Regions from separate parts of the Vibrio sp. E150_011 genome, predicted to be linked through region 1. Evidence: predicted binding sites of a transcription regulator. Region 1 holds the regulator's gene; each other region holds the start of a gene.
The links. The regulator CRP, encoded in region 1, controls carbon source genes, mostly activating them, when cyclic AMP is high. The targets are predictions, from matches to a motif close to TGTGANNNNNNTCACA.

Region 2: deoD (purine-nucleoside phosphorylase) is a predicted target of CRP. The motif match lies at 3,511-3,526, and genes of this name have one in related genera.
Region 3: dinG (ATP-dependent DNA helicase DinG) is a predicted target of CRP. The motif match lies at 3,011-3,026, and genes of this name have one in related genera.

The regions. Positions count from the first base shown of each region.
Region 1 is NZ_JBHFOL010000011.1:45,395-53,708, reverse strand. Features, by position in the region: gene ACE1OE_RS16330 (aspartate aminotransferase family protein) at 1-363, shown strand, start outside; gene astA (arginine N-succinyltransferase) at 445-1,464, shown strand; gene astD (succinylglutamate-semialdehyde dehydrogenase) at 1,557-3,014, shown strand; gene ACE1OE_RS16315 (2-oxoadipate dioxygenase/decarboxylase family protein) at 3,025-3,816, shown strand; gene crp (cAMP-activated global transcriptional regulator CRP) at 3,887-4,519, opposite strand; gene ACE1OE_RS16305 (phosphoribulokinase) at 4,764-5,633, opposite strand; gene ACE1OE_RS16300 (YheU family protein) at 5,866-6,078, opposite strand; gene ACE1OE_RS16295 (hydrolase) at 6,135-7,121, opposite strand; gene ACE1OE_RS16290 (aminotransferase-like domain-containing protein) at 7,118-8,314, opposite strand, start outside.
Region 2 is NZ_JBHFOL010000001.1:423,666-431,979, forward strand. Features, by position in the region: gene ACE1OE_RS01740 (L,D-transpeptidase family protein) at 1-112, opposite strand, end outside; gene phrB (deoxyribodipyrimidine photo-lyase) at 112-1,521, opposite strand; gene ACE1OE_RS01750 (MerR family transcriptional regulator) at 1,553-2,341, opposite strand; gene ACE1OE_RS01755 (YbgA family protein) at 2,331-3,284, opposite strand; gene deoD (purine-nucleoside phosphorylase) at 3,613-4,323, shown strand; gene ACE1OE_RS01765 (transposase) at 4,388-5,926, shown strand; gene ACE1OE_RS01770 (DMT family transporter) at 5,950-6,834, opposite strand; gene ACE1OE_RS01775 (DUF3302 domain-containing protein) at 6,952-7,326, shown strand; gene ACE1OE_RS01780 (HlyD family secretion protein) at 7,330-8,314, shown strand, end outside.
Region 3 is NZ_JBHFOL010000002.1:364,559-372,872, forward strand. Features, by position in the region: gene ACE1OE_RS04840 (TSUP family transporter) at 48-818, opposite strand; gene dinG (ATP-dependent DNA helicase DinG) at 833-2,923, opposite strand; gene ACE1OE_RS04850 (porin) at 3,458-4,483, shown strand; gene ACE1OE_RS04855 (DUF2057 family protein) at 4,651-5,349, shown strand; gene ACE1OE_RS04860 (MMPL family transporter) at 5,562-8,006, shown strand; gene ACE1OE_RS04865 (TonB-dependent receptor) at 8,047-8,314, opposite strand, start outside.

The sequences.
Region 1 (8,314 bases):
TACGGGGGTAACCCATTGGCTTGTGCCGTCGCGGAAGCCGTGGTTGATGTGGTTTCTTCTCCGGAAGTCCTTGCCGGCGTTGCTGAGCGCGAGGCTTGGTTCCGCGATGGGCTTAATGCTATCAATGATAAATACGATATTTTTTCTGAGATTCGCGGCAAAGGCTTGTTGCTTGGCGCTGCGCTTAACGAACAGTGGCAAGGGCGCGCTCGTGATGTTCTTGTCGCCGCTGGCGCTCAAGGCTTAATGGTTTTGGTTGCTGGTGTCAACGTGGTTCGTTTTACGCCATCACTTGTGATTACCAAAGAAGAAGTGGAATCGGGTCTAGCGAAACTAGATAAAGCGATCAGTACTTTAATGTAAAAGTACGTTGGTGTGCTACTCGTTTGAAACCCTCTCTTGGCTGTGGATGTACCAGGAGAGTTTGCGTCGGAGGGATTATTGATGCTTGTTGTTCGTCCTATTACGATGTCTGATTATGACGCCTTGCACACGTGCGCGGTAGAATCTGGTCACGGCTTCACGTCTCTTCCAGTAAATGAAGAGCTGCTTTCCAATCGAATTACTCACTCTGAATACAGCTTCAGTAAGACCGATGTTACCTCGCCAACCGATGAAGGTTATCTGATGGTTGGTGTCGACAGTGAAACCGGTGAGGTTGCTGGTACCACCGGTATAGAAGGTGCGATTGGTTGGGATGTGCCGTTTTACTCTTACCACATTAGTACTGTGGTTCACTCCTCTCCCAAACTGGGCGTTAACAACACCGTTAAGCTGCTCACCTTTGGCAATAACTACACCGGATGCAGTGAAATTTGCACCTTGTTCCTAAGGCCTGATTATCGTGTTGGCCTTAATGGTCGCTTAATGTCTAAGTCACGATTTCTGATGCTGGCAGAGCACCCGCAGCGCTTCTCTAAAACGATTTTTGCAGAGATGCGAGGCGTATCAGATGCTGAAGGTAATTCACCATTTTGGAAGTGGTTACAAGAGCATTTCTTCTCGATTGAATTCACCATGGCAGATTACCTGACGGGCATTGGTAAGAAGGGTTTCATTGCCGATCTTATGCCTAAGTTGCCGATTTACGTCAATTTGTTGAGTAAAGAAGCGCAAGCGGTGATCGGTCAGGTGCATGACAATACCAAACCCGCGTTGAAGTTGCTCGAGAGAGAAGGCTTCACCTGTCGAAACTATGTGGATATTTTTGATGCTGGCCCGACCGTGGAGTGCGATCTACAAAATATCCAAGCGATTAGGAATTCATTCCGAGCCAAGGTATCGATCTCAGAGCACGCCAGTTCACAAGATTATCTTATTGCAAATACGTCATTTGAACACTTTAGAGCAACAGCCGCGAAAGCCGCTTATGACGCAGAAAGCCAGCGTGTCTTGTTAGCTCCAAGCGTGGCCGAGGCCTTGAACCTTTCTGAAGGTGATATGGTACGTATGCTCGCTCAGTAACAGGCTCTTGATGTTTATCCCGCCACGTTTGGTTATTTTTCGTGGCGTTGAAGACAATGCTCCAACCATTTTTATATGTTAAGGAATTCTCGATGACTCAATGGATCGCAGGACAGTGGGTAGCAGGACTTGGTGAACAATTTCATTCATTGTCACCTTACAATAATGAGGTGGTTTGGCAGGGACAATCAGCCACACCGGCGCAGGTTGAGTCCGCGGTTAGTGCCGCAAGACAGGCGTTTATCTCTTGGAAAAAAACCTCGTTTGAAGCGCGTGAAGCCATTGTATTAGCCTTTGCCGAAAAGCTAAAAGCGCGCAGTGAAGAGATTGCTATAGCGATTGCTAAAGAAACGGGGAAACCGTTGTGGGAAACTCGAACGGAAGCGGGCGCGATGGCCGGTAAGATTGCGATTTCCATTCGAGCCTATCACGAGCGTACTGGTCGCTCACAGCGAGAAGCGGCGGGGAACCAAATAGTCCTTCGTCATCGCCCTCTTGGTGTTATGGCAGTATTTGGGCCTTATAACTTCCCAGGGCACCTGCCCAATGGCCATATTGTTCCAGCGTTGCTGGCAGGGAACACGGTTGTCTTTAAGCCTTCTGAACAAACGCCACTAGTGGGTGAGCTTGCCATGCGGATTTGGCAGGAAGCAGGGTTGCCAGAAGGGGTTATTAACCTAGTGCAAGGCGGTAAAGAAACCGGCATTGCTTTAGCTGATGCCAAAGGTATTGATGGCGTGTTGTTTACTGGCAGTGCGAATACTGGCCATGTCCTACATCGTCAATTTGCCGGTCAGCCTGATAAAATGCTGGCGCTAGAGATGGGGGGCAACAACCCATTAGTTGTCAGTGAGGCGTATGGCGATCTTGATGCAACGATCTACACCATCATTCAGTCTGCTTATATCAGTGCAGGGCAACGTTGTACGTGCGCCCGCCGATTGTATGTTCCCTTTGGCGATAAAGGTGACCAACTTGTTGAAGCCCTGGTCGCCGCGATAGCAAAAATACGTATCGATGAGCCGTTTGCCGATCCGGCACCCTTCATGGGACCACAAATATCCATACAGGCAGCACAACACATCATACAGGCTCAGTCCGCACTGCAAGCCTTAGGCGGCAAGAGTTTGGTTGAGTCACAGCAGCGACAGGCGGCATTTGTGACGCCAGGGTTGATTGATGCGACCACAATTGATGTATTACCTGATGAAGAATATTTTGGCCCGTTGTTGCAGCTTGTACGCTATGAAACGCTAGATCAAGCGGTTGAACTTGCCAATGATACCCGTTTTGGTTTATCCGCAGGACTTATCTCAACCAATGACGACGAGTGGTTGTATTTTGTTGACCATATCCGTGCTGGTATTGTGAATCGTAACCGTCAGTTGACGGGCGCGAGCGGTGATGCACCATTTGGTGGCCCTGGTGCATCCGGTAACCTGAGGCCGAGTGCTTTCTATGCCGCAGACTATTGTGCCTATCCGATGGCATCGATGGAGGGAGACGAAACGATTCTTCCAGCGACGTTAAGCCCAGGACTCGATCTCTAAGGAGCAACATATGAAAGTTGAATGGTTATTTGAGCAACTGTGGCAAGATTATACGACGCGCCTGTGTCCATCCGCCGCGAAAATTCAGGGGTTGCTGAAGGAGCAAGAAGCACTGATTAATGATCACATTGCCTTGCGCACCTTTAATCTTGACCCTGTTGGTATTGAGACATTGGCCAAGCCTTTTCTTGAGCTTGGTTACCAGCAAGGAGGCGAGTATGAATTCAAAGCTAAAAAGCTGTCAGCCATTCATTTAGAGCATGCAGACAACACGTTACCTAAGGTTTTTATTAGCGAACTGTGTGTGGAGCAGTGCTCACCCGAGCTACAGGCCATTGTGACCAAGCTGGTGGATCAAGTTGATAGTGAGGCCGTATCGTCGGCAGATTTTCTGTTTGGTGGGCGTCTGTGGACGTTGAGCTGCGAAGATTATCAAACACTGGCGCAAGAAAGTGAGTATGCCTCTTGGCTTGCCGCTCATGGTTATGGTGCAAATCACTTTACCGTGAGTGTGAATCAGTTGCAGCGATTTGAAGACGTCGTGGCTGTGAATCATTATTTGCGCCAGGCTGGTTTTGAGATCAATGAATCAGGTGGTGAGGTCAAGGGATCACCTGAGGTGTTACTGGAGCAATCATCGACCATGGCTGACAAAGTATTGGTGTCGTTTTTAGGCGAAGAGAAGCGTGTACCTGGAGGTTTTTATGAGTTTGCTAAGCGCTATAAAATGAATAATAACTGCTACTATCAAGGGTTTGTGGCAGCGTCTGCGGATAAAATTTTTGAGAGTACCCATCAATAAATAGACTCACCCTTTCGCCATAAAAAAAGCCACCTTGCGGTGGCTTTTTAATTATTAGTAACGTTAGATATTAACGCGTGCCGTAGACCACAATAGTCTTACCATGAGCAGAGATAAGGTTCTGCTCTTCCAGCATTTTAAGAATACGTCCTACTGTTTCACGAGAACAACCAACGATCTGGCCGATTTCTTGACGAGTAATTTTGATTTGCATGCCGTCAGGGTGCGTCATTGCGTCAGGTTGTTTTGCTAGGTTAAGTAGCGTCTGAGCAATACGACCAGTTACGTCAAGGAACGCAAGGTCACCAACTTTCTGGCTTGTCACTTGTAGGCGACTTGCCATCTGAGAAGATAAGCGCATGAGAATATCTGGGTTAACTTGGATAAGTTGACGGAATTTCTTGAAAGAAATCTCAGCCACTTCACAAGGTGATTTAGCTCGAACCCACGCTGTACGTTCTTGGTCTTCTTCAAATAGGCCTAGTTCACCGATGAAGTCACCTTGGTTAAGGTAAGACAAGATCATCTCTTTGCCTTCTTCATCTTTGATAAGTACTGCTACTGAACCTTTTACGATGTAGTAAAGTGTTTCAGCCTTCTCGCCCGCATGGATTAGCGTGCTTTTTGAAGGGTACTTGTGAATATGACAATGTGAAAGGAACCACTCTAGCGTTGGGTCGGTTTGAGGTTTACCTAGAACCATATTTCTTACTTCCTCTGCAGGGTATGCTTGCTGCTTTCCATATATTATAGCAAGTCCATTGTGTTGAGACTCACTAGCATAAAAGCACTTTGAAGATGGCGCAAGCGATCTTCTGTTTCAAAGAAATAGTATCCTTTTTTGCGCGGACTTTCTTGATTTTAATCGTGTCATCAGACCATTTTCCTATACAAAACTGTGCACATGATCACGGTATAAAAAATCATCTAAGTTTAGGCGCAAAAAACTAACCTATTTTCCCTGTTTCTATTAGCTGCTGTAGTATAGGACGGACAATTAATTCCATCGCAAAACTCATTTTCCCGCCCGGTACGACGATGGTGTTATGACGTGACATAAAGGAACCGTCAATCATTGAGAGTAGATATGGGTAATCGACATTCTTAATGCCCCTTAAGCGAATGACGACGAAACTCTCATCGAGACTTGGGATTCCCTTCGCATTAAGTGGGTTCGACGTATCAACGGTGGGGACGCGTTGGAAGTTGATATGAGTACGCGAAAATTGTGGTGTGATGTAGCTGAGATAGTCGTCCATTGACCGTACTATGGAATCGGTCACTGCTTCTCGAGAGTGTCCACGGTCACGTGTATCGCGAACAAATTTTTGGATCCACTCCAGGTTGACGATTGGAACCATGCCAATCAAGAGGTCAACGTGCTGAGCGGCATTAATGGCACCATCAACAACACCACCATGTAACCCTTCATAAAATAATACGTCAGAGTTTTGGGGTAAGTCTTGCCAAGGCGTGAAGGTGCCCGGCATTTGATTGTATGGGACCGCTTCGTCGAATGTATGTAGATAGCGACGAAATTGGCCGACGCCATTTTGTCCGTAGTTTTTAAAAAAGGTTTCAAGTGCAGGAAAGTCATTGGCTTGAGGGCCAAAGTAACTGATGTGCTTACCCTGTTCTTTTGCTTTGCGGATCTCGACATCCATCTCTGGGCGAGTAAAGCGATGGAAGCTATCGCCTTCGATAAACGCAGGTCTGATGTTCATCATGTTGAACATCTTGCGAAATGCTTCTGATGTTGTCGTTGTTCCAGCTCCTGAGGAGCCTGTCACCGCGATGATAGGGTGTTTCGCTGACATAACACTTCCTGTGTATTTTTAGTATTCATATCCCGATAAGCTGGGAAATGTTGTTTATGTATGGTTTATCTTAATCTGGGCACGAGCTTATCATGAGCGATTCAATCTATAATTGACGGCAAACGTATCGTTAACGGTAAATATGTAGTTAACGGTAAACGTATAGCTACCATCAACTATTTACTGATAAGCAGAGGCTTACTATAGCACCTCATAGCCAAAGGCGAGATATTTACAACGAGTTACGCATCTTGATGTCGACCGTTTCGTGTAATTCAGAAAAGACAATGACGGCTTCTCCCGATTCTAGTTGGCTTCGTACATGTGCAAGTTTATCGGCTAGAGTGTATTCGCTTTCACCGTAATCGGTGCCTTCACGCAATACAAATTCTTGAATCAAATTATCGAGTGTTTCCGATGCGATCTGCTGCCATGGGATAATCATAAATACCTCTCTCTTCTATGATGGTGAGAGTATATCAGAGATGAGCCCGACAGGAGTTATTCAGCAAGGTGTCGATAATAACTTGGCAATACTTCTTCAAGCCAGAAAACGGGTTTGCGCCAGCTTCCAGATAAAAAGCCGACGTGCCCACCTTGTTCGAGTAAACGATAGCTTAGATGAGGGGTCAGCTCATAATCAGGAATCACCTCATGATTCATAAATGGGTCGTCTTTAGCGTGGATAAACTGCGTAGGGATGACGATATCGTTCAAGCGTGGTAGTGCAGAACATCGTTGGTAATAGTCATCAGCGTCCTTAAAGCCGTGAAGTGGCGCGGTAATTAAATCATCAAATTCATAAAGCCTTTTCATTTCTTTTATTCGAGCGGCGGTTAACCCTAATGCCTCGCTGAGTAGGTGAGTTTTTAATAATGCATTTTTCTTCATCGAAGAGAGTAGGTAGCGTCGATATAGTTTGGAAAAACCTTGTTCAATACGGCTAGAGCACGCTGCGAGGTCTAAGGGGGCAGAAACAATCGTCGCACTATCGAGCTTGGTATCTGTCTTATAATGGGCGAGATAGTTAGTCAACATATTGCCCCCAAGGGATATGCCTACGGCTACCTTTTTGGCATTTGGGTAGCGATGATCCAAAAGCTCAATGAAGTGTCTTGCATCCCCGATTTCACCAGAATGATAGGCCCGAGCCAGACGGTTTAGATTGGGACCACATCCTCTAAAGTGCATCATAACCGCGAGCCAGCCTTGTTTTGCGAAGGCGTGCATCAACCCATTGGCATACGGGCTATTAAAGCAGCCTTCTAGTCCATGAAAGAGGACAAAGACCGGCTTATGCTTTGCCTTATCACTGTGGGGATCTTCACTCCATGCCAGTTCAACAAAGTCATCATCGGGGGTCTCAAGCGTTTCCCACACGGGGTCAAACAAGGAACGACGACGGATGAATCGAGGTATCAAGGTTTGAATATGCGGGTTACCGAGTCCCTTGGCGGCGATAAAAGGTTGTAGTGTCGGTGTGTTCATAATGTGAATTCACTGATTGGGTTTGATAATAATAGTGTATTGAGCTTTTCTACGCCGCTCTCTAGCTGTTCGATCGTTTGGGGGGAGCTTAATGAAAGCCGAACCGCAGGAATGACCGTTCCGCCCGGAGGGGCAAACAACTCTCCAGACTTAACAATGACACCTAACTCTGCCGATTTTTGAACAAATTCACTGAGTCGCCACTGCTCAGGTAGGGTTAACCACACATGAAAACCACCGCTTTGGTAGCGCATGTTAAAAGCACCGAGAACGCGCTTGGTGATGGCCAGTCGCTGACTCATTTCATTATGAATGGCGGTGATATTGCGCTCTGCATCGCCAGATAGCAACATTTCACAGGTGAGTGCAATCAGCAAAGGGCTGATCATCCAGCTGTGGTTTTGTAGAGACAGAACAAGTTGTGGGTACAATTTTTCTGGCGCACTGAGATAGCCGACACGTAACCCAGGTGCTAAGCATTTTGAAAAGGCGCCAATATAAATGACGGTTTCTGGTGCCGAGTTTACGAGTGGTGCTGGGGGCGAGTTGAGCAACAAGCCGTTAATGTCATCCTCAATGATATAGACATTGTTGGCTTGGCATAGTGCGATGATAGCCTGGCGCCTTGCGGGTGACATGATAGCAGTGGTTGGATTTTGCAGTGTGGGTGTGAGGTATAAAAAGCGCGGAGAATAGCGCTTGCAGCATACCTCGAGCGACTCCGGTGTGATCCCTTCATCGTCCATTTCAACCCCTTTTAATGTGAGCTGATTTTGCCTTGCAAGTGAGATGACACCGGGGTAGGTGTACTGCTCCACCAACACCGTATCACCCGGACGAGTAAAGGTATCAAGGACCATCTGAATGGCGTGTTGAGCCCCCGAGCTAAACAGCAGCTTGTTGACATCGAGAAGGATGCCTTGCTCTTTCAACCAGTTTGCCACGATAGAGCGATGAGCATCCAAACCAGTTGGCGGTTGGTAAAGCATCAGTTGATTGAGGTGTTGCGAAGATTGTCCTATACGCTGCATGGCCTGCTTGAGCATGTCGCTGCGATCGAGCCGCGGTGGAATGTTGTAGCTAAAGTTGCACTCGTTTGAGTGTTCTGGGAGCTCTTCAAATAACCAGCTCGGCTTCTCATTGTCGGTGACATACGTTCCCGCTCCAACTCGTGCTTCGACAAGCCCCCGACG
Region 2 (8,314 bases), on a different contig from region 1:
GATAATTGATGGTCCCGACAAGGTTACTACCATCTTCCGGTAGCTCATATGTCGCCGCATTTACCCACTGCGAGAAGCCTAGGCAAGCCGCTAAAATCGTCCTACGATACATCAATGTTGATCCTTTGCTTCTTTATATACGCTTAAGGTTATCTCTCTTTGTGTCTTGTGATCAACTATAGGTTCCGGATAATCTAAACTTTGAAACGATGCCCACTTCCAAGGTTGATGGATATAACGATTGGGCACGTCCGATAATTCAGGGATCCATTGACGAACAAATTCACCATGGGCATCAAAGCGCTCTCCTTGACTAATCGGGTTGAAAATTCGGAAATAGGGCTGACCATCGCACCCTGTTGACGCGCACCATTGCCAACCGCCATTGTTGGAAGCCAAATCGCCATCAATAAGCTTTGACATAAAGTAAGCCTCTCCTTGGCGCCAGTCGATGTGAAGATCTTTCACTAAAAAACTGGCGACAACCATTCGCAATCGATTATGCATCCAGCCCGTGGCATTGAGCTGTCGCATCGCAGCGTCAACAATCGGGTAACCGGTTTGGCCAGTCGACCAGCAAGAGAAGTAATCCTGACTTCCTTGCCAAACGAGGTTTTTTTCCCAGGGCAGATACCCCTCGTGCCGACTGAGCTTGGGCTCAAAGTGGAGTAAATGTTGATAAAACTCTCGCCAGATAAGCTCACTTAGCCAGATCTCAGCCCCCGCGGAAAGCGCCTCGCCTTTCGCATCGTAATAAAGACGTGCGACACACTGTCTAACGGATAAAGCCCCAATCGCGAGATAAGGACTCAACTGACTGGTCCCGTCTATTGAAGGAAAATCCCTGTCGTTATGATAGTCAGCGACCCTATCGTGGCAATATTCTCTTAGTCTTTGAATGATGTCATCCGTCTCTATAGGCCAATCCTGGCTGCTGACACGTGGGTAACTAAACGGACGAGTTGGTGCAAACTGATGTGGCAACGGGATATCGACAGCCACTGATATCGCCGGTTTTTGAATTAGAGGTAGCGTAAACTGCGATTTCCAAGCGTTTTTAAATGGGGTAAACACTTTGAAGTTCTTCCCCTGTTTATTTAAAACCGTACCTGGACGCAAAACACATTTGTCATCAAATGTTATTAATTTTTTACTTATGCTTTTTAAACGAGCGGCCAAATCTAAGGTTCTTTGTATCTCGTTGACTTCATGATCTAAATTCATGAATACACTGTCGATATCCAACTCTTTGACCGTATTGATTATCCAATCATTGGCAGTATCGAAATCTTCGCACTCGTGATAAAGCAGAGGAATATTCAAAGCGTCGAGCTCCCTGCTCAACACCGTTAAGCGGCGATACACTAGATCGGCTTGAATGGGCGCGAGATCATGTTGCTGCCACTGTTGAGGCGTCGCAATATACAAACCGACAACCGGGGTTTCCCCATCGATGGCGTTGATAAGTGCCGTGTTATCTACGGTTCTCAGATCACGATTAAACAGCACGAGTTTCTTCATCTTAGTTTCTCTTAATTTGGCTTAAAGGTGATCAGATTAAAAGGTCAATGACTGGCGACACATGGATCTGGGTATCGCGATATTCACGTTGTTCTCGTATCACGGCCAGATGCTTTTCCGACAACGATTTCTCAGCAAACACGTGAACGTGCTGGAAGTTCATCATTATCTCGTCATTGAATAAAGCAGCGATCTCATCCACGCCATCTAAAAATGTCACCGCAATACCCTGTTCAACTAAATTGGCGTAATAAAACCATGCAAACACATTCCCAACGCTGTCCATGTTGATGAGCAAGCATTTGCTTGTTAACGATTTCTTCGATTCAGCTTGAATCATCAACATTAATCGGTTTATCAACGTTGTCCGAAATAGAGCAAGCTGCAAAGAACGCAGCCCTGCTTTAACAAAATCGATCGCGGACAGTACGGGCAACACAAATTGTGTTTCTACAACCGCTAACGGGTATTCTTTCAAAACATAACTAATGATTCGGTCTGTTTTACTGCCATCTAAAAGACTCAACGCTTCGAGTACATGCTCCACTTCGTCAAGTTGAACCGATGTGGTTTGCTCCGTCAGTAACGTATTGGAATCGATCAGTGATTTCACCTTGCCAATGGAAACCCCTTTCGCCAACCAACCTTGTACGCATTTTATCTTTTCGATATCACTTTGCGTGTAGAGTCGGTGACCTTTATCCGTACGCTCTGGCTGGATTAAGTTGTAACGCCTTTGCCAAGCTCTTAGCGTCACTGGTTTTATGCCAGTAATATCAGCCACTTCCCGAATCGCATAGCATGTTTCTTTAGAGGCCATAACGTAACCGCATTTCTTCTGGGTGCGGCTGTAGAAAGCGCTGTTGCGCTAGGTAATCATCTGGGTAGGCCCTGAGGTAATGCTTGATCAATGTGAGCGGCGAAAGTAACGGTAAGACACCAGTGCGATAGTCATCAATCACTTGTGATAGCTCACGCTTCTCATCTGCGTTCAAAGACCGTTTAAAATACCCTTGAATATGCATCAGCACATTGGTCACATTCTTTCTACTTGCCCTGTGTTTCAAGCCGTCCATCAACCCCTGACGGTATTGCTGATAAAAATCACTGGGCTCAAGTTCATTTTGGTGCGCGACTAAACGCCCTAATGATTTATAGGCACTCGGGTTATGCGCCATAAGTGTTAACTTGTAACGAGAATGGAAATCAACAATTTTCCCTGGTGTGGGTGCGCCCTGCATGGATTGATAAAAATCATTTAATCCAAAGACGCGAGAAATAAAGTTCTCCTTCAACACCGGATCATTGAGTCTTCCATCTTCCTCAACAGGTAACCAAGGCATTTTCTTCATCAAGTGCTCTGTGTATAGACCCACGCCATTTGTTTTGGCGTGACCGACGGTATACACCTTTACCCTTTCCATGCCACAACTTGGAGATTTAGCGCAAACGATGTAGCCACACATTTCAGTGTCTTCTAACTCTGCCACCTTTTGATGAGTATAAGTCAGCATTCCGTCGGTATAGTCTTTCGTAGCGTCCTTAGTTTCAACCAAGCTGATGCGCTCTTCATTAGACATAAGACGTATGGTTGGCCTTGGTACAGGTAACCCCATCCCAACTTCTGGACACACCGATACAAATGAAAAATAGTCCCTTAGTTCCTTATTCACATAGGTACTTTGTTTATGCCCCGAATCGTATCGTACTTTTTCTCCCAATAAACAAGAACTGATACCCAGCGTGATTGGTTGCTCATCCATTTGCGGTTCCTCGTTGTACAAAAAATGGTTATGTATAAGGAATAGCACAACCTGATAAGTGATACAAAAAAATAATCTGTACAATATTACGAGCGACTCAGCCACAAGTTCACTCTTCAGAAAAATTATTGATGTGTGCAAACCATTCTGCAGTAAATCGATTGCTTAATAACTTTCAACACATTTAGTTATCATTGTGTGGCTATCTGGTATTTTCACGAAAAAATGTGATTTAAATCGCATGTAAGCCTTTAAAAGGCGGGTAGTATTCGTTTTAACAAAGAACGAAGCGTTCAACAGAATTAGTTAAAATATTAGGAGCAATACGATGGCTACCCCTCATATCAACGCAAACCCGGGTGATTTTGCTGAAACAGTCCTGATGCCAGGTGATCCACTTCGCGCTCAATATATCGCTGATACGTTTTTAGACAACGTAGAAAAAGTGTGCGATGTTCGTAACATGTTCGGTTACACCGGTACCTACAAAGGACAACGCGTTTCTGTGATGGGTCACGGTATGGGTATTCCGTCTTGCTGCATCTACGTCCATGAACTTATCAAAGATTTTGGCGTTAAAAATGTAATTCGAGTAGGGAGTTGTGGTGCAGTACGCGATGACGTCAACTTAATGGACGTCGTTATCGGTATGGGAGCTTCTACAGACTCTAAGGTTAACCGTATCCGTTTTAACGATCATGACTTCGCTGCGATTGCTGATTTTGGTTTATTAGAAGAAGCCGTCAAGCAAGCTCGCGGACAAAATGTTCCGGTTAAAGTCGGTAATATTTTCTCAGCAGACCTTTTCTATACGCCAGAAGCCGATATTTTCGACAAGATGAAACATCTAGGTATTTTGGGGGTTGATATGGAAGCGGCCGGTATCTACGGCGTAGCGGCTGATTTAGGCGCGAAAGCGTTGACGATTCTGACCGTGTCAGATCACATCATCCGTGGCGAGAAACTGAGCTCAGAAGACCGTCAAAAATCGTTCAACGATATGATGACTGTCGCGCTAGAAACCGCGATCAATATTTAAGTTTACGAAGCCAGTTCAATGCCTGAAGTTGAACTGGCTTTTTAACAAACCATAGGGGGTGAACGTGTCAGAAGGCAAGTTGCCGCAGGCCGCAAATGGGTTACAGCTCAATTTTTGTAAAACATTGGCGTGTGATAATTTTGGACAAAGTGATGCAAGTTTGTATATTTTGCAGCACAGTAATCCCAAGCGACCTGCGATGGTGTGCCGTGAATGTGGTGCGTTTCCCCCCCTACTTAACAACCAAGAGGTCCTCTCCGAGCTAAAGCGATTGCAATTGGCTCATGATGATGGACTCCCTTGCTGCAAGGATGCGCAATGTGAGCACTTTGGCATGTCCGTTTATACCCATAAGGAGCGTTATCATGCCTTTGGGTTTAGTGGCGATCGTCAGCGTTATCGATGTAAGCAATGCCAAGGCACATTTGTCGATAAATGGTCGGGCACGAATAAAAAGACCTTGATACAAGAAGCATTACTCGCACTTTTATTTACTGGTTATTCCGTCAGAGAGATTTGCCGAAAGCTCGACATTAACCCCAAAACGTTTTACGACAATATCGACCAAATTGCGAGTCGATGTCGTAGGAAACTTGCCAACATTGATGCTCGCTGGCTGAACCATGCCAGTCATTATGAGCTTGCCTCAAACTATCAAAGTCTCCAAAAGAGCAGTAACAACGGGGTATTTTGGTTTGTCACTTGTGAAGCCAATTCGGGCTATGTGCTATGCCAACACACCAATTACACCGCGCAAACCAAATCCAGTAGTAATCTTGATCATGATGCTTATCAGCCGAATTCACAGTTCTTGCCGAGTAGCTATCAGGCTGAAAATTATTCGGAGAACAAAAGCTTTACTGGGAATGACACAACAAAAGAACACAGCGGTTTCAGCCTCAAAGAGCGAATCGATATTAATTATCAAAATATTCTCGCCAGAAGTAATGTCGAAGACCCCCTTGGTAATTTCTCTACCTTTAACTATCCAAATACTGGGACATTAATTCGAGCGCCGTACACCTCTTACGCACATTATCTACTCATCTCTGAGATGATTGGTGACCAAAAGCCACTCACTATTTATATGCCCCAAGATCCCCTTTTGCGCTCGGCAGCCCTAACCGTCTACCTTGAACGTATCCATCAAAACAATATCGACCTAATGTATGTGTTGCAAGACCCTCACTGGGACAACAGCGGTCAATCAAAAACGACGGATATAGCACTAATGGGTTGGTGGCGGGACCGATGGACCATTGCTCATCAAGACAATGGAGCCAGCAAGGGACTCTGTTACCTATCGGGGAATGATTCTTTCGCTAGTAACGCCGACGTTTTCAGTCATGATAGCCATAACGATAGCTGGTTAAAGACGGCATCTATTCAAAGTGCATTATTTTATCAAAATCGATTCCAATTACTGTTTGAAAGCTTTATTAACGAGCCAAGGCGAAAATTACGCCCCAACGGCATTATGCCTTTACTCGACATATTCCGAGCTTGGCATAACCTATGTTATCAAGATAAACAGGGGCTCACCGCGGCTCAACGATTAAACATTTGCCAAACCCCAATGACGCTAAAACAGCTACTTGAGTAATAATAAAATTCTGACGTCATCGACTATAGAAAAAATAAAGAAATCCCTAATAGGGCGAATAACGTACCTATCACACTTCGGCGGCTAACCCGCTCTCCCCTTACTGCATAAATAATAAGTATAAATAGTGGACTGGTTGCGATAAGTGTCTGCGCCACTGCTGGGTTGGCGTGTTTTAACGCAATTTGCTGCAACCACAATGCCAGAAATGTTCCGACAAATATTGCCCCAAGCAGCCACGTCCATTGTCGTCGAGACATCGTTTTGCTGCAGGCTAGGATACTAGAAAAAGGTTTTTTCTCTATAAAAGGGATAAATATCACAACAGCCAGCACCCCAATAGTCAGTCGAATAAACGCCCCAAGCAGTGGGGGTAAATCACCTTGTACTAACGCGTAATGGGAAATCACGACCCCAGATGCTTGGCATATACTTGCCACCAGCCCAAAACCAATACCCGCCATATCATTTGCACGGTCTGCCTGAGTGGGTTGAAATACGACGAAAGCAACAGCAACGGTTGTAATCACTACCCCAAGCCAACTTTGTAGTTGCAATGTCACTCCTAAAAAAAGCAGCATTAGCACACCAGAAAGTGGCGGTGCAAGTGACTCTAATAATAAGGTTTTATTCGCGCCAATCCGTTTTAACGCCGCAAAATACGCACTGTCGCCAATCGCAATACCAACGACACCAGAAATCCCCAGCACCCATAAATATTGAGGCTCGATACTCAATGTTGGTGCAGGCATAAGTGGCAAGACCATTGCCATCATTAGCGACGCGATCACACCTTTGATAATATTTAGCTGCAAAGCAGAAAAGTGGTGACTGAACTGACTATAAATCCACGTCGCCAATGCCCAGACTATTGCGGCTCCAATCGCCGATAACTCCCCCACAAACATTAACTACATCCTTAATTTATTATCACAAACCTATTGATTAACTTACTCATATAACAAATACTTAACCTAACACTGTGCGCCATTCTGGCTAACATCACCTTCAAACAAGGATGAATTATGTTTCTTGATTACTTTGCATTAGGGCTACTGGTTTTTGTAGCACTTGTGATCTTTTACGGAATAATTGTTATTCACGACATCCCTTATGAAATATCAAAAGAGCGAGATCATCCACATCAGGATGCCATACATGTCGCGGGTTGGGTAAGTTTATTCACACTTCATACCATTTGGCCATTTTTATGGATTTGGGCAACATTGTGGCGCAAAGAACGCGGCTGGGGCTTTCATAAGCTCGAAGAAGAGCAGCATGACCTTCATCACCGTTTAGAAAAGCTGGTCGATCAAGTAACGAATATGGAACAAGAAATTAAGTACCTTAAGGGTAAACAAGTCGTGCAACACGCTCAATCTGTGGAAGAGGAGAAGTAATTCATGGATTTATTACTCATATTAACGTACGCCGCACTATGTATTGCCGTATTCAAAATCTTTAAGATTCCATTGAATAAATGGACCGTCCCTACTGCCGTGCTCGGCGGTGTCGTCCTTATTGGTACACTCATTTTATTAATGAACTATAACCACCCTTTTACTCAAGTCGGTGGTCAGTTCTATAGCACAACACCCATTGTTTCTAGCGTTCGAGGTAAGGTCGTTGAAGTCGATGTGGTAGCAAATCAGCAGATGAAAAAGGGAGACGTCATGTTTAAAATTGACTCAATTCCTTACGAAGCTGCGGTGATTAAAGCGAAAGCAGCACTGGCTGACGCGAACCAAGACGTTCTGCAGCTAGAAAGTAATTACAAAGCGGCGCAATCCGATACCATCAAAGCAGTCGCAGAACGCGATAAAGCTCTACGTGAATTTGAACGTTATCAAACGGGCTTTAAGAAAGGTGCCTTTACCGAGCAACAAGTGGATACTCGTCGTCAAACTTACAAAGCAAACCAAGCCTCACTTGAGGCATTTGAGGCCAAAGAAGAAAGCGCAAGACTCGCCTTTGAATCGCAAATTTTTGGAGAGAACACCACCGTAGCTCAGCTAAAAGCAGACCTTATTCAAGCCGAGTTTAACCTTCGCGAGACCGTGGTACTTGCTCCCACTGACGGCTATGTCACTCAGTTGGCATTAAGACCCGGAATGATGGCGGTACCATTACCACTCGTGCCTTTAATGACGTTTGTCCATACCGAAGAGAATTTTTTCGTTGGCGCCTTTAGACAAAATTCACTGCAAAGGCTTAAGCCAGGTTTTGAAGCCGAATTTTTGTTCAGAGCATTACCAGGTAAAGTGTTTAAAGGTAAAATAGTCGAGGTACTCCCAACCATCGCGGAAGGACAAATCAGTGCCAGTGGTACATTAAGAAATTCGCAGACCTTCAACACATCTGGTCGAGCGATGGTCAAAGTGGTCATCG
Region 3 (8,314 bases), on a different contig from region 1:
CTAAGCACTTTACTCACATTGGCAAATCAAACAATCAATGTTAACGATCAAAACCACGCATCGTAGGCGAGCTTGATTGCGAGAATACTCACAACGGTTACAAAAATAGGGCGAATGAACTTGCCACCAAACCGAATGGCCGAATGCGCGCCAATGTAAGCCCCAACCATGAGGCATACGCCCATCGTCAGTCCCAAAACCCAATTAATATGACCGAGAATGGCAAAAGTGATGAGGGACGTGAAGTTACTGGTAAAGTTCATTGCCTTAGCCAGACCAGAAGCCAACAAGATATTCAAACGATACAACGCCATTGAACTCACGGTCCAAAATGCGCCCGTACCTGGCCCCGCGACACCGTCGTAAAATCCAAGTGACAAGCCTTGCAAGTATTGTTTACGATTGAATTTTGGGCATCCGCGATTGACGCCATCACCATCCGCGCTTGGTGCTTTGTGAAAAACAGTGTAAAGCGCAGCGGCAAGGATAACGAGCGGAAGCACTTTCTCGAGCCATTGTGTTGAGATCATATCAACGACAAGCGTGCCTAGCGTGGCACCAATCAATGTAGACACGAATGCTCGTTTCCAGCACTCGGGCTTAAAAAGTCGTTTACGATAGTAAGTAAAGGCCGCTGTCGAGGAGGCAAAAGTCGCAGCGAGTTTATTGGTACCAAGCGCGATATGCGGCGGCAACCCAAGCGAGAGCAGGGCGGGAACCGTTAGCATTCCGCCGCCACCTGCGACGGCGTCAATAAAACCAGCAGCAAACGCCACTAGCGCAAGAACCACCAACATGCTGGGTTCAATAAATTCCATGGAAACCGATCACCTTACTTTTCTATCGTTCTTTTAAATGGGGGCAGGGAATCGAGAAGAGATTTGCCATACCTTTTGGTTACGATACGTCTATCGAGAATATACAAGGTTCCGCAATCTCTTTCTTTTCGCAGTAAACGTCCGGCCGATTGTATCAGCTTTTTACTGGCCTCTGGAACAGTAATCTGTAGAAACGGGTTACCACCGCGGCGTTCAATGTATTCGGCATGCGCTTGTTCTATTGGTGAAGTAGGCACGCCAAACGGTATTTTGGTAATAATGAGGTTTTCTAATAACTCCCCTGGGAGATCGAGCCCCTCAGAAAAGCTACCGGTTCCAAAAAGAACGCTGGTTTTACCGCATTGAGTCAGCGTTTTATGTTTATTTAGAATTTCTGTGCGCGAGCGTTCTCCTTGTACTTGCAGGTGCCAGCCTTTTAATGCGAACTTTCCTTTAATGTCATTGGCGACCTGGTTCATCTGCCAATAAGATGAAAATAGCACAAGGTTACTTTTACCATCAGCGATGTATTCCATGAGTTTCTCTTTTAACTCATCAGTAAAAGGCGTGGCTTGTGGCTCGTACTTCATCTTTGGCACAATCAATTCTGCTTGATTCGCATAGTCAAAAGGCGAAGCAAGGGCAAGAAACTGCACACCATCGTCTTCTTTTTGACTAATGCCACTTTGATGGCAGAAAAATGAGAAAGAATTAAGCGCTCTCATGGTGGCAGAGACGAGCACGGCGCCGACACAACGAGACCACAGCTGTTGGTCGAGTTGCCAGCCAACTTCGAGTGGCGATACGCTGACAATGTGGTCATTATCGCGTTCTTTACTTTGCTCAATCCAGCGAGCAAGCGGCGCCCCTTTTTCTTTTTGCGCCTCGCTCATTAGTCGCCAAACCGCCGCTAGATTGTCAAAACGCTGAATGTAGAATCCAAGCTCCGCCAGCGCAGGTTCTGCAATGCGCGTCGCGATCTCTCCATCTTTCAGTCGCTCTGAAATCAAGTCGGCTATTTTAGCGGAAGCTTGTGCGCCTTTTTGGGTGATGGATTTAAGATCTTTCGCTTGCGTTTCCAACCACGTCGGCAGCTCGCCGTTTTCAAATCGACAGTTATTGTCTTCAAAGGTTAGGCTAGAACAAAATGTATTCACTTCGCCGAGTAACGGAATAAGCTGCTGTATTGAGTCTTGAAGTTCATTGCGAAAACGACCGACACGTTTTTCGTCAGCCAGCCCCGAATATTTAGATACCGCTTGGTTTAAGCGCTCTAACCAACTCACTGTCCCCTTTAATGCCGCGGAAGCCGACGCGTGGTCACGCGCGACTTGTGGCAGGTGATGCGCTTCATCAAAGATAAAAATCGTATTTTCTGGTTCGGGTAGGATGACCCCACCGCCCAGATCAGCGTCTGCCATGACCAGACTGTGATTAGCAATAATGACGTCGTTTTTATCGAGTTCAGAGCGTGCTTTAGCAAATGGGCACTGCCTATGTGCGGGTAATCCACTATTACAACTGTGCTTTTCACTGACAATAGACTGCCAGATTGAATCGTCAATCGGGTTAGGCCATGAGTCACGGTCACCATTCCATTTGTTTTGAGACAGCTTCTCATACATATCTTGAAGCTGTGTGATGTCACTTTTCTTTGGTTTAGCATCAAACATGGCGAGTTGGCTGTTGTTGTCATCCGCCTGACCGATACCGCAAGCGACCGCTAACTTCTCCGCGCAGCAATAACGTTGACGACCTTTTGCTATAACAAAGGAGAAGTTTTGGTCGGTTATTCGCCTATATAGAGGTAAGTCTTTATCAAGCAGCTGTTCTTGAAGCGCTACGGTTGCGGTGGAAATCACAATTTTGCGGTTATTTTGCACTGCAATAGGAATCGTGGCCATCAGATAGGCGAGACTTTTCCCAATACCTGTCCCAGCTTCCGCAACAATAATGCGTGTTGATTTGTGATATTGCCCAAGTAATGTCTTGGCAATTTCGGAAACCAGGTAGTTTTGCGCCCGACGAGGTACAAAGTTATCCAACTGATGTTGCAGGTTTTGATAGCTATTACGAATAGATGTTTGAATTTTACTGGTTGTCATACTGTGATCCAAGTTGCAGTCGGGCGATGATAGCACACTTCGAACCATGGCAATCAAAGATTCTCGACAGGGTATTGCTGTTAGAGTTTTGATCTATATCACAAAAAATGAGTGAACTTTCATAGGTGGCTATATAATTTGATTGGTGAAAAATATAAAACGCCAAAAAACATATGTTGATAGTTTAAAGTTCTGCTAGCGGTGTGCTTGTTATCCATTCTTTAGAGTTATATGTAATTATTGGATGTTTTATTTAGCGAAATATTGCAGCTTACTACCATGAAAAAACTTTGCGGTACATCACGAACTTTCTCATAACCCATTGTTTTACATGTCTTTATAATAATTTATCATGAGCCTTTAGAGTGTTTGACATTGTCTTATAACTTTTGCATTCTTGATTTCGAGATTTAACGACGCTGAAACGACTTGAGAACAAAAGGTTGTTGTTCTAAAAAATGATTTTGGCGCGATATATATTAAAAAAGGGAACCGAAAGGGAATTCCCATCTAATGAAAAGGCAGTGGATTATCATGAAAAAGACTCTAGTAGCTCTAGCAGTATTTGCAGCAGGTTCTGCGCAAGCAGGAATCGAAATTTACAACGAGAACAATGTAACTGTTGACCTTAAAGGTGACATTGAAGTTGTTTATGTACAAGACATTGGCGTAGACCAAAGTACTGAGCAACAAATTCAAGACGCGGATTTTGGATTTGATGTTCGCTACGCAATTAACGACGATCTACAGTTTGGTGCTTACTGGGAATTTGACGGCAGCGCAGATAATGGTTTATCTAACAGCGCGGTTAAAGCTGGTAACACTTACGTAGGTGTTTACTCTCAAGCTGCTGGTTCATTAATTGTTGGTCGCCTAGATTCTATTCTAGATGACGCGGGTATCGGTTCAGATTACCAGTTTGGTTTTGATGCATTCTTCTCTAATAACTCACCATTTGGTGCAGATGAATCTATCCGTTATGACATCGATAAAGGCAATTTTTACGCTGGTATCGCATACAAGCAAGATAAAAACACAAACGCAGGTTTGGGTGAAGACGGCAACATGGTCGACGCTAAACTTGGTTACCGTGTAGCAGACTTTGATTTTACTGGTTTCTACGGCAAAGCAGACTTTAAAGGCGCTGGTATTACAAATTCAGGTGATAGTGAAGAACTATACGCTCTAGAAGGTCGCTGGGCTGGTGTTGAAAACCTAAATCTAGAAGCTGGTTATTATCGTATGAATGATACTGTATCTAGTGTTGATAGCAGCATGGATATCTATGGTCTTGCTGCAGATTACACCATTGATAAAGTTATTCTTGCTGCTGGCCTTCAGTACGCTAATTTTGATAAGAAGACTCTTACTAGTGCAAACGGTTCAACACAAGATGTAGACTCAGAAATGGGTTGGTTTGTAAACGCTGGTTATATGGTAGCTCCAGGCGCAACTGTTTACGCTGAACTTGGTGGCAACGATGGTCACGGTCTTGATAACTCTGGTAACTACCAGTCAAATGATATCGGTTTCGCACTTGGTGCAAAAGCTGAATTCTAATCTAGCTTTTAGCTAACAGATTATATTGAAAGCCACCCTTGGGTGGCTTTTTTATGTCTGTTAATTAGTGATTTAGATGTCAATTTATCTAAAAAATCCTTTTTTGCAAGTGGTCTCTGTGGCATGCTGTTTGACAAGAAACTAGGCAGTAGTAAAGGAAGCCGATTGTGAAAAATAGTATTGTTATTCTTACCGCGTTGAGCCTGGCATTTAGCGTTAATGCCGCAACGCTGGTCCCTATGAAAGGTGTGTCGGTTTACTTTATTAACGGGCAAGAAGCCGGAGAGCGAATTGGTAAGAACCAATTGGTTGAAGGCGAAAACCAAGTTGTTGTGCGTATGGATAAAAAGCTGGGCAAAGGTAGTAGTTCAAATGTTTTTACCTCTGCGCCATATGTACTAACGCTTAATGTGACAGGCGAAGAGGTGAAAATTAACCACCCAGTCGCGCGCAGTGAGCAAGAAGCTAAGGTTGCATTTCGTGGAGATTCGCCAGAATGGCGAGTAACACAAGATGGCTACGCATTAGCGTACGAGCAAGAAAAGCTAAAAGGTAAAGATGGTTTCTTGCCTTATATGGCGATGGATGAACTGATCGCTGCACATAATGCTGAGCGTGGTATTACTTTTGCTTCTGGTGACATGGTTGTGGCGAAGGCCGCCACGCCTTCTACCACCGCGGTCGCTGCTACTACTGCCGTCGCGGCGACGAGCGTTGCGTCCACAAGTGCCTCAGTAACACCATCTAATGAAACGGCGGCTGCGCCAGTCGCTTCTGATAATGTCGCGCAGCTGCAAGCATGGTATTCAAAGGCGTCTAAGCAAGAGCGTAAAGAATTCCGTAAATGGATGATTGACCAAGAATAGGTCAGATTGATCCGATTTTAAAAAGGAGCCTTGGCTCCTTTTTTATTACCTGCACCTGCACTACCACCTATAGCGCTAAATACAACGACTACCATTGTTGTGTTGCCCACAGGTCTACCGCGTATTTAACGATACCACTAACAATAAATTGACGAGCAAAACGAATTTTGCGTTAAACTATCGATATTATTGCAATGCATTGTAAGCCTATCGTGAATCAACTTATCGCTCTTATCCAACGTTTCCCAAAAACGATTCTACTTATTGTTCTCATGCTAACCGCCGGCAGTGCCTGGTATGGGCAGCAGCACTTCAAAATGAATGCTGATCTTTCTTCTTTAGTGAAGCAGGAAGGGGGATGGGTAGACAATCTCGTCCGTCTTGATAATACCTTTCCTGAAACGGGTAACGTCGTGGTGTTGATCACCAGCGATGATCCCGAACTCGCCAAACAAAGTGTTGACACGTTATATGAAAAACTGGCTAAGACGGTTATCTTCAAAGATGTATTCGCACCCTCATTGCTTTCTTGGTTTCAGCAGTATGCGTTAGGGTTTGTCTCTGATGCCGAGTTTAAGACTTTACAAGGTATCACGAGCAAAGAAATGGCGCCGCTAATGGCGGGGGCTCAGTCACAACAGCTTGATGTGTATCTTGGGCAATTGATCGCCAAAAATTCAACGCATGATGATCCACTTTTAGACGCGCATGTATTGGACCCGCTTTTGGCCGCGATAAACGGACAAGATATCGATTGGAATCAACGCTTACGTCAAGAGATTACGTCCCCTAGTGCCTATGCGATAACGCTAGTGGCACAACCAGACGATAGCGTGAAAGAGCCCAACCGAGTCATTATTGAAACGATCCATCAGATCATTAATGAGGCAAACCTGCCGGCAAAAGTGGAGGTCCAGATTACCGGACAAGCGGCATTGGACTTCGATGAGATCGCCGACGCGAACAACAGTATCGCGATAGCTGGGGCGGCGTCGTTGGCAGGTTTGGTATTGATTCTTGCGATTGGTATTCGCTCCGTTCGTGTGATTATAGCTTGTTACCTAACGGTTATCATTGGCTTAACCTGGACGTTTGCCGCCGGACTTTTCGTCGTGGGTTATTACAACACGATATCCATTGTGTTTATGGTCATGTTTATCGGGCTGGCTGTCGATTTCTCAATACACTTATGCCTGCATATTCAAGAGCTGCGGATCAAAGGTGAAGACAATACCCTTAGCCTCACTCATGCGGTCGCGCACTCTTTCAAGCCTCTTTCTCTGTGTGCATTGTCATCCGGTATCGGGTTTCTAAGTTTTTACCCCACCGCCTACACTGGTCTCGGCGAACTGGGCATTGTCTCGGCGTTAGGTATGCTGTTAGGGCTGACTGCAACCTTCATTGTTATTCCGTTATTTTTTACCTTATTTGGCTACCCAACTGTTAAGCATAAAGCCGACACGCGCTTTTTTTCCGCTTTTGGTTCATTGCTGACTACCTATAAACGCAGTATTTGTCTGTTGATACTTGGTGTCGCTTGCGTAATGGGTTACGGTGCGACTCAGTTTAAGTTTGATTTCTCAACATTGGTTCTAAAGAACCCTGAATCTGAATCGGTACTAGGGCTACACGCGTTGCAGCAGCATGGTTTAGGTTCCAGTTATCAATTGTATGCGATTGCAAGTAACGAACAGGAAGCCAAAGAATGGAAGTCTCAATTGGTGCAGCAAGCCAGCGTGAGTCATGTCCTCATTGCCAGTGACTTCATGCCAAACGATCTTCAGGAACGAACGAAAGCGCTGTCGGATTCTTTGGCTGTAGACTCGACCGTTAGCCCTGTTTCGTTAAGTAATTTTAAGCAACAAGCGATGGCAATGGGCTGGCAGGGAGCTAAAGATATTCCAGACACCATTGATGTCGAAAATACGACTCGTCATTTGTTTAGTGGATTAGATTCGGGGTTGTTGTCCGCTATCGGGGCGAATAGCAATGAGTTGGACCTTAAGACCGACCTGCCGAAATCGTTGCTGACCCGATATGTTGGTCAAGCCGGGGAATGGTTAGTTACCGTAACCCCAAGCGGCAATATGAGTAATGTTGACGAGCTGAATCAGTTTATTGGTGATGTGCAGTTTATCGCGCCAAATGCAACAGGTCGGGCGGTGGCTGAAAAAGAGGTCGGCGTTATCGTTGTGGATGCATTTCGCTCGGCGATTCTTATGTCCGTATTTGCCATCGCACTCATTCTTATTTGGACCGTGGATAAGAAACGCGACATTATTCTTATTTTTATTCCGTTAGGACTCGCGACGATCACCACATTAGGAATGATGTACTGGCTGAATTTATCGATGAATATGGCGAACATTATTGTTGTGCCATTGATCTTCGGCTTGGGTGTCGATAATGGCATTCATATCGTTAAGCGCTTTCGAGCAGTCGGTAGTCTGACGGCATTTTTTACTACCTCAACCCCTAAAGCCTCGTTAATAAGCTGTCTGACAACACTGGCAACCTTTGGTGCACTGATTATTGCTAAACACCAAGGTATGCACTCGATTGGTTTGGTTCTAACCATTGCGTTATCAAGCATCCTTCTCTTCAGTTTGGTGTTACTGCCAATTATGCTAGAAGCCACAAAGAAAAAGACCCGTTAAGGGCCTCTTTCAAAAAGTGGTTTTATTCTTGGAGGTGTATCTAGAATCTAGCATCTAACGTCATGAAGAAACTTTTTCTTTGTCCGAAACCGATCTCGCTGATCAATACCCAGTTTGGTGTGAATTCATATTGCGCACCAACGAGGGAGTTCCAGTTGTTGGCGAGGCTTTGTTTTACATTGAATTTACCTTCACCGTCTCTATTTACAATATCAATAAGGCCTGCAAGTTCAGACGGTAGGCTAAGGTCATTAATGTTCCCAGAAAGTTCCTGTTGGACATTCTGATATTGTGCTCCGACCCAAACA